One region of the Nonomuraea sp. NPDC049309 genome, then DNA from elsewhere that is predicted to be linked to it. Evidence: riboswitches for the same ligand, from Rfam matches in the RefSeq annotation. Region 1 holds a riboswitch; the other holds the start of a gene.

Region 1 (3,860 bases):
GCACCTTGGCGCAGATCTCGGTGATGGCCTCCTCGTACACGCCGTGCGTGGACGGGTACGTCACCATGATCGCGGCGAGCGCGTCGCGGTGCTTTTCGATCTTGGCGTCGAGGTCGGCCAGGTCGACGTTGCCGTCCTTGTCGCAGGCCACGACGACGACGCGCATGCCGGCCATGACGGCGCTGGCGGCGTTGGTGCCGTGGGCGGAGGACGGGATGAGGCAGACGTCGCGCCGGTCCTCGCCGTTGGCCCGGTGATAGGCGCGGATGGCCAGCAGGCCCGCGAACTCGCCCTGGGAGCCGGCGTTCGGCTGGATGGAGACGGCGTCGTAGCCGGTCACCTCGGCGAGCCAGCTCTCCAGCGTGCCGATCAGCTCGCGGTAGCCCTCGGCCTGCGACTCGGGCGCGAACGGGTGGATGGCGGCGAACTCCGGCCAGGTGATCGGCTCCATCTCGGTCGTCGCGTTCAGCTTCATGGTGCAGGAGCCGAGCGGGATCATCGAGCGGTCGAGCGCGATGTCCTTGTCCTGGAGCCTGCGCAGGTAGCGCAGCATCGCGGTCTCGGAGCGGTGCTGGTGGAAGACCGGGTGGGTGAGGTAGTCGCTCTCCCGCAGCAGCGAGGCGGGCAGCGCGTCGGGGGCCTGCTCGGGCTCGACGGCCTCGCCGGTGACGCCGAAGGCGGCGCGTACGGCGGCCAGCTCGGCGGCGCCGGTCTTCTCGTCGCAGGCGACGGAGACGTGGTCGGCGTCCACCTGCCAGAGGTTGATGCCCCGCTCGGCGGCGGCGGCCACGACCTCGGCGGCCCTGCCGGGCACGCGGGCGAGCACGGTGTCGAAGAACTCGCCGTGCACGACCTCGACGCCGGCGCCCTTGAAACTCTCGGCCAGGGCGCTGGCGTGGCGGTGCACGCGGCGGGCGATGCGGCGCAGGCCCTCGGGTCCGTGGTAGACGGCGTACATGCTCGCGATGACGGCGAGCAGGACCTGGGCGGTGCAGATGTTGCTGGTGGCCTTCTCGCGGCGGATGTGCTGCTCGCGGGTCTGCAGGGCCAGCCGGTACGCGGGGTCGCCGTCGGCGTCCACGGACACGCCGACCAGGCGGCCCGGGAGCTGGCGCTGCAGCCCGTCGCGTACGGACATGTAGGCCGCGTGCGGGCCGCCGAAGCCGAACGGCACGCCGAAGCGCTGGGAGGAGCCGACGGCGATGTCGGCGCCCAGCTCGCCGGGGGCGGCGATCAGGGTGAGCGCGAGCAGGTCGGCGGCGGCCACGACGAGCGCGCCCTTGTCGTGCGCGGCGGCGGCGATCTGGCGGAAGTCGCGCAGCCGGCCGGAGGCGCCCGGGTACTGCACGAGCACGCCGAAGCACTCGGGCAGCTCGCCGTCGAGCGAGTGCTCGACGAGCGTGATGCCGAGCGGCTCGGCCCTGGTGGCGAGCACGGCCTTGGTCTGCGGCAGCGCGTCGGCGTCCACCACGAAGACGCTGCTCTTGGACTTGCCCGCCCGGCGGGCCAGCGTCATGGCCTCGGCGGCGGCGGTGCCCTCGTCCAGCAGGGACGCGCCGGCGACGGGCAGGCCGGTGAGGTCGGAGACGACGGTCTGGAAGTTCAGCAGCGCCTCGAGCCGGCCCTGCGAGATCTCCGGCTGGTACGGCGTGTAGGCGGTGTACCAGCCCGGGTTCTCCAGCAGGTTGCGGCGGATGACGGCGGGCGTGACCGTGTCGTAGTAGCCCAGGCCGATCATCGAGGTGAGGACCTTGTTGCGGCCGGCCAGGGCGCGCAGCTCGGCGATCGCCTCGGCCTCGCCGATCGGGGCGGGCAGCCGCAGGCGGTCCTTGGCCCTGATCGACTCGGGGACGGCCACGGCCACGAGGTCGGCGACGGACTCGAAGCCCACGGCCTCGAGCATGCGCTGCTGCTCGGACTCGGAGGGGCCGATATGCCTGGACGAGAACGGAGGAGCTGACAGATCGGTCATGGTGTGCCTCCCGAGGCTTGCGGAGACCGGCGCCGGGGCGCGGGCGAGTGCCGGATCTCCCCCTCTGTCAGCGCGGGCCACGCGGTGCGCGGCGCCACGACCTGAGAGCTTCACCCTGACGCAGGGCTTGCACCGTCGGTGAGACACGCCTGGCGGGCGCGCCTGCTTTCCAGAGTCGCCTCGCCCGAGCGGTACCGGTTGCCTGAGAGATTCCGGGGAGGGTTGCTCCTTCGGCGCCCTGGGCCCTGGGCCCGGGGACTCTCCCGCACGGGGTCGTCAGCCTTGCTGTCCTAGATTACTACGTTAGGCCGCTATTGCCGTGCACCGCATCACGGGTGAAAGGCGCACTTCACCGCGGGTCTCGCAGTGAGCGTTCGATGAGGCGGTGACGCTTCGTCACCTCTGCGTTCCGGTACGTGCCGCGCCGCGGGCGGCGTTCACCCCGGCGCGAGCGTACGGAAGCGATCGGGTCAGCCGATGCGGCGGGCGCGCCGCCTGCGGGCCAGTTCGTCAGCGGGGTGGTCGGCCGGGACGGTGTCCGCGACCGCCGCGCGTTCCCCCGGCAGCTCCGCGAGGGATCCCTCGACCTCGCGCCAGACCCGGCCGAGCGCGATGCCGAACACGCCCTGCCCGCCCTGGAGGAGGTCTATCACCTCGTCGGCCGAGGTGCACTCGTAGACGCTGACGCCGTCGCTCATGAGCGTGATCTGGGCGAGGTCGGCGACCCCGCGGTCACGCAGGTGCTGGACGGCCGTACGGATCTGCTGCAGCGACACCCCGGTGTCGAGGAGCCGCTTGACGACCTTGAGCACCAGGATGTCGCGGAAGCTGTAGAGCCGCTGCGAGCCCGAGCCGTGCGCGGCCCTGATCGTGGGCTCTACCAGGCCCGTGCGCGCCCAGTAGTCGAGCTGCCTGTAGGTGATGCCGGCGGCGGCGCAGGCCGTGGGCCCGCGGTATCCGATGTCACCCGGCAGCGCCGTCGGCTGCTCGTCGAAGAGCAGTCCCTGCTCTCCGGCACGCTGCCGCGCGCTCTCGCGCCGCACCGGATCTTCCTGGCCGGCCGTCTTTCCCTCGCCGCTGCTGACCGCCACGCGGACCTCCGGCTTTCTCTCATCCCGTGGCCTGATCTGGGGGTTCGTGAAGGGCGGCCACGGGTTTCACTTGCACCGTAGGACCGTGACCATGCTCAGTCAACGATCCGGCTCGGCGCGTCGTGAAGCGTAAATGCACTGAAATACCTACCCCGCCCTGCCGAAGTCTTCGGGAGTGATCGTGTCAAGGAACTCCCTGAACTTCTCCACTTCGTCCTCCTGGTCGTCCGGGATGATGACCCCGGCCTCCTGGACGACCTCTTCGCTGGCGAAGATGCGCGCCCCCGTACGCAGGGCGAGCGCGATCGAGTCGGACGGCCGCGCGCTCACCTCCACGCCGTTGGAGAACACCAGGTCGGCGAAGAAGATGCCGTCGCGCAGGGCGACGATGTTGACCGCTCGCAGGCCGACACCCAGGGCGCTCAGCACGTCCCTGAAGAGGTCGTGGGTGAGCGGCCGCGGCGGCGGCTCCTCAGCCTGGGCCAACGCGATGGCCGTGGCTTCGGTCATGCCGATCCATATAGGAAGGAACCGCTCCCCGTGTGCCTCCTTGAGCAAGACGATCGGCTGATTTGTGGGCATTTCAACTCGAACGCCCACGACCTCCATCTGCAACACGGGCTGCTCCGTTTTCCTGACCGGTCACCCGGCACAGCTCTTGAACATCGGTTCTGCTGACTGGTTCCTGCAATTCAACGTAACACCCGGTGGGCCCGGAATGTGCCCTCGCCTCCCAGCTCGCTTCGCCGTCAACGACCCAGGACCGACCGCACCTCCGTGCGCACAAGGGATGCGTG
Region 2 (3,860 bases), on a different contig from region 1:
TCGCCCGACTCCGACCAGGCGGTGAAGCGCATGCCGTTGGGGTGCTCGGGCAGCGTGATCTTGCGTTCGAAGACGAGGTGCTCGCCGACGACGAAGGGGATCTCGCGGAGGCCGAAGAGCCGCACGGTGCCCGACTCGCGCATGGCGGCGATGCGGGCGTCCACGGTGTCCACGTCGACCAGCTCGGGCTTGTCGCCCGACAGGCCGAGCAGGACGGCCTTGTCGCTGCCGTGGCCCTTGCCGGTCAGGCCCAGCGAGCCGTACAGGATGACCTCCACGCGGGCCACCCGGTCGAGCAGGCCGTCCTGGTGCAGGCCGCGGGCGAACTTGTGCGCGGCGGCCATCGGGCCGCCGGTGTGCGAGCTCGACGGGCCGATGCCGATCTTGAACAGGTCGAAGACGCTGATCGCCATTGATGTGCGCCTTTCATGAAAGGCCGGGGCCCGGCCGTGCGGGCCCCGGCGGGTGGGTCAGGAGTCGCCCGCGGTGAGCGCGGCGTACTCCTCAGGCGAGAGCAGGTCCTCGGGGTCGCCCTCCACACGGACCTTGAACATCCAGCCCTCGCCGTACGGGTCGCTGTTGACCAGGCTCGGGTCGTCCACGACCGCCTGGTTCACCTCGACGATCTCGCCGCCGACCGGCGTGTAGACCTCGTTCACGGACTTGGTCGACTCCACCTCGCCGACGGAGTCGCCCGGTTCGACGTTGCTGCCGACCTCCGGGAGCTGCACGTAGACGACGTCACCAAGGGATTCGGCGGCGAAGTCCGTGATGCCGACGGTCACGGTGACGCTGTCCTCGACGCCCCGCACCCACTCGTGCTCCTTGGTGTAGCTCAGGTCGTCTGGGATGTTGCTCACTTGTTCCTCCTGTAAAAGGGCAGCTCGACCAGGTCCACAGGTTCATGGCTGCCCCGGATGTCCACAGCCAGGCCAGAATCGGCGCCGCTGTCCACGTAGGCCATCGCGATGGGCTTGCCCAAGGTCTGGGAAGGCGCACCGCTGGTGACCTCGCCGACCACCGCGCCGTCTCGGGTGACCGGGTAACCGTGGCGCGGCACCCGGCGGCCCCGCGCGACCAGGCCGACGAGCCTGCGCCTGGGCCGGTCGTCCTTGACCGCCTCCAGCGCGGACCGGCCGACGAAGTCACCGGGCTTGTCGAATTTCACCACCCTGCCGAGCCCCGCGTCGAACGGGGTCAGCTCCGTGGTCAGCTCGTTGCCGTACAGCGGCATGCCGGCCTCCAGGCGGAGCGTGTCGCGGGCGGACAGGCCCGCCGGCTTGAGCCCGTGCGGCTGGCCCGCGGCCGTGAGCGCGTGCCAGAGCGGGACGGCGTCCTCGTTGCGGATGAACAGCTCGAAGCCGTCCTCGCCGGTGTAGCCGGTGCGGGCGATGAGCGCCTCGCGGCCGTCCACGGTGCCGGGCAGGCCGGCGTAGTACTTGAGGCCGTCCAGGTCGGCGTCGGTGAGCGTGGCCAGGATCTCCTGCGAGCGCGGGCCCTGCACGGCGATCAGCGCGTACTGGTCTGAGCGGTCCTCGACGACCGCGTCGTACGCCTTCGCGCGCTCGGTCAGCTCGGCGGCGACCTTCTCGTAGTTGGAGGCGTTGGCGACGACCATGAACTCCTCGTCGCCGAGCCGGTAGACGATGAGGTCGTCGATCACCCCGCCGCGCTCATTGACGATCATGGTGTAGCGGGCCCGGCCGACGGCCAGCGCCGACAGGTGGCCGACGAGCGCGTAGTCGAGGGCCTCGCCGGCCTGCGGGCCGGTGACGAAGATCTCGCCCATGTGCGACAGGTCGAACAGCCCGGCCGCCTCGCGGACGGCGCGGTGCTCGGCGGACTCGCTGCCGTACCGGAGCGGCATGAGCCAGCCGGCGAAGTCGGTCAGGGTGGCGCCGAGGCTCTCGTGAACGTCTCGGAGCGGTGTCGGTCGGGACATTGATCGCACCTCAGGACAGGAGTGGATGCCAGCATCCTCCCCCTCTGTCATCGGTGCCTGAGAGCTTCGCCCGACTTTTGCCGGACTTTCACCTTCGGCGAGGCCCCGGGGGCCTGCTTTCCAGAGACACCGTAGCCGTGCGGTCCTTTGCCTTGAGAGGTTCGCGGGGAGGGCTTGCTCCTTCAGGGGCCCTGACCGGCTGTCAGGGCGCTCTCCCGCACGGTTTCGTCGGTGATGTCCGCCAGCCTAGTGGTGTTATGGGGGTCTTGTCGCGTTCCCCGTCCGGTGCGGGCCGTTCAGCAGGCCGCCACCAGGGCTTCGAAGAGCCTCGGGTCGGCCGCCACCTCCGGGTGCCACTGCACGGCCATCGTGAGGGCGTCCCGGTCCAGCTCCACCGCCTCGACCGCGCCGTCCGCCGCCGTCGCGGTCACCGCCAGGCCGGGCGCGAGGCGGTCCACGGCCTGGTGGTGGTAGTGGGGGACCGGCAGCGGCTGCTCGCCCAGCGCCTTCGCCAGCCGCGAGCCGGGCACGGGTGTGACCGGCAGGTCGCCGAACCGGCCGGGGCCCGGGCAGTGATCGGTGTGGCCCACGACGTCCGGCAGGTGCTGGTGCAGGCTGCCGCCGAGCAGCACGTTCAGCACCTGAAGGCCCCGGCAGATGCCCAGGTAGGGCAGGCCCGCGTCGAGCGCCGCGCGCAGCAGCGCGAACTCGGCCGCGTCGCGGAACTCCCGCACGTAGCCGGTGCGCTCGTGCGGCGCCGCGGCGTACCTCGCCGGGTCGATGTCGCCGCCGCCCGCCAGGATCAGCCCGTCGAGCCGGTCCACGAGCGCGGCCGGATCGCCGATCGGCGGCAGCACCACCGGCTGCCCGCCCGCCGCCGCCACCTTCTCCACGTAGCCGTACGGCAGCAGCGCGGCGGGCGTGTCCCGCCACACCGTGAACGTGGCCTGCTCGACGTAACAGGTGATGCCGATGACCGGACGCCGCATGGCGTGCCCCCTCCTACAGCGGTGTGACGTACGCGCCCGAGATGCCGCCGTCCACCAGGAATTCGCTGGCCGTGATGAACGACGCGTCGTCGCTGGCCAGGAACGCCACCGCCGCCGCGATCTCCGACGCCTCGGCGAAGCGCCCGATCGGCACGTGCACCAGCCGCCGCTGCGCCCGCTCCGGGTCCTTGGCGAACAGCTCCTGCAGCAGCGGCGTGTTCACCGGGCCGGGGCACAGCGCGTTCACCCTGATGCCCTCCCTGGCGAACTGCACGCCCAGCTCGCGCGAGAGCGCCAGCACGCCGCCCTTCGACGCGGTGTAGGAGATCTGCGAGGTCGCCGACCCCATGACCGCCACGAACGAGGCCGTGTTGATGATCGAGCCCTTGCCCTGCCGCCGCATGTACGGGATGACGTGCTTGCAGCACAGGTAGACGCTGGTGAGGTTCACCTCCTGGACCTGCCGCCAGGCGTCCAGCCCGGTCTCCAGGATCGAGTCGTCGTCGGGCGGCGAGATGCCGGCGTTGTTGAACGCGATGTCCACGCTGCCGTAGGTCTCGTGGGCGGTGGCGAACATGCGGACCACGTCGTCCTCGCGGGTCACGTCGGCCCGCACGAACAGGCCGCCGACCTCGCTCGCGGCCTTGGCGCCCGCGTCCTCGTCGATGTCCGCGCAGACCACCCTGGCGCCCTCCTCGGCCAAGCGCCGGGCCGTGGCCAGCCCGATCCCGCTCGCCGCCCCCGTGATGACCGCCACCCGATCCTGCAAGCGCTGCATCCGTGTCACTCCGTTGCGATGAAGACGTTCTTGACCTCGGTGAACGCCGCCAGGGCGTCAGGGCCGAGCTCCCTGCCGAGTCCGGACTGCTTGAAGCCGCCGAACGGGGTCCAGTAACGGACGGACGAGTGGGAGTTGACCGACAGCGCGC

The links. Region 1 has a riboswitch for glycine ahead of gcvP (aminomethyl-transferring glycine dehydrogenase). Riboswitches for the same ligand answer to the same signal wherever they lie in the genome.
Region 2: it holds a riboswitch for glycine, as region 1 does, so the genes downstream of both, gcvT (glycine cleavage system aminomethyltransferase GcvT) here and gcvP (aminomethyl-transferring glycine dehydrogenase) in region 1, are expected to answer to the same signal.

The regions. Positions count from the first base shown of each region.
Region 1 is NZ_JBICSH010000001.1:1,236,077-1,239,936, forward strand. It holds gene gcvP (aminomethyl-transferring glycine dehydrogenase) at 1-1,972, opposite strand, end outside; glycine riboswitch at 2,152-2,248, opposite strand; gene ACGFIM_RS05835 (MerR family transcriptional regulator) at 2,443-3,063, opposite strand; gene ACGFIM_RS05840 (bifunctional nuclease family protein) at 3,211-3,681, opposite strand; gene ACGFIM_RS05845 (MerR family transcriptional regulator) at 3,813-3,860, opposite strand, start outside.
Region 2 is NZ_JBICSH010000003.1:836,800-840,659, forward strand. It holds gene ACGFIM_RS24450 (L-serine ammonia-lyase) at 1-413, opposite strand, end outside; gene gcvH (glycine cleavage system protein GcvH) at 471-860, opposite strand; gene gcvT (glycine cleavage system aminomethyltransferase GcvT) at 857-1,942, opposite strand; glycine riboswitch at 2,073-2,170, opposite strand; gene ACGFIM_RS24465 (gamma-glutamyl-gamma-aminobutyrate hydrolase family protein) at 2,239-2,931, opposite strand; gene ACGFIM_RS24470 (3-oxoacyl-ACP reductase) at 2,945-3,709, opposite strand; gene ACGFIM_RS24475 (aldehyde dehydrogenase family protein) at 3,715-3,860, opposite strand, start outside.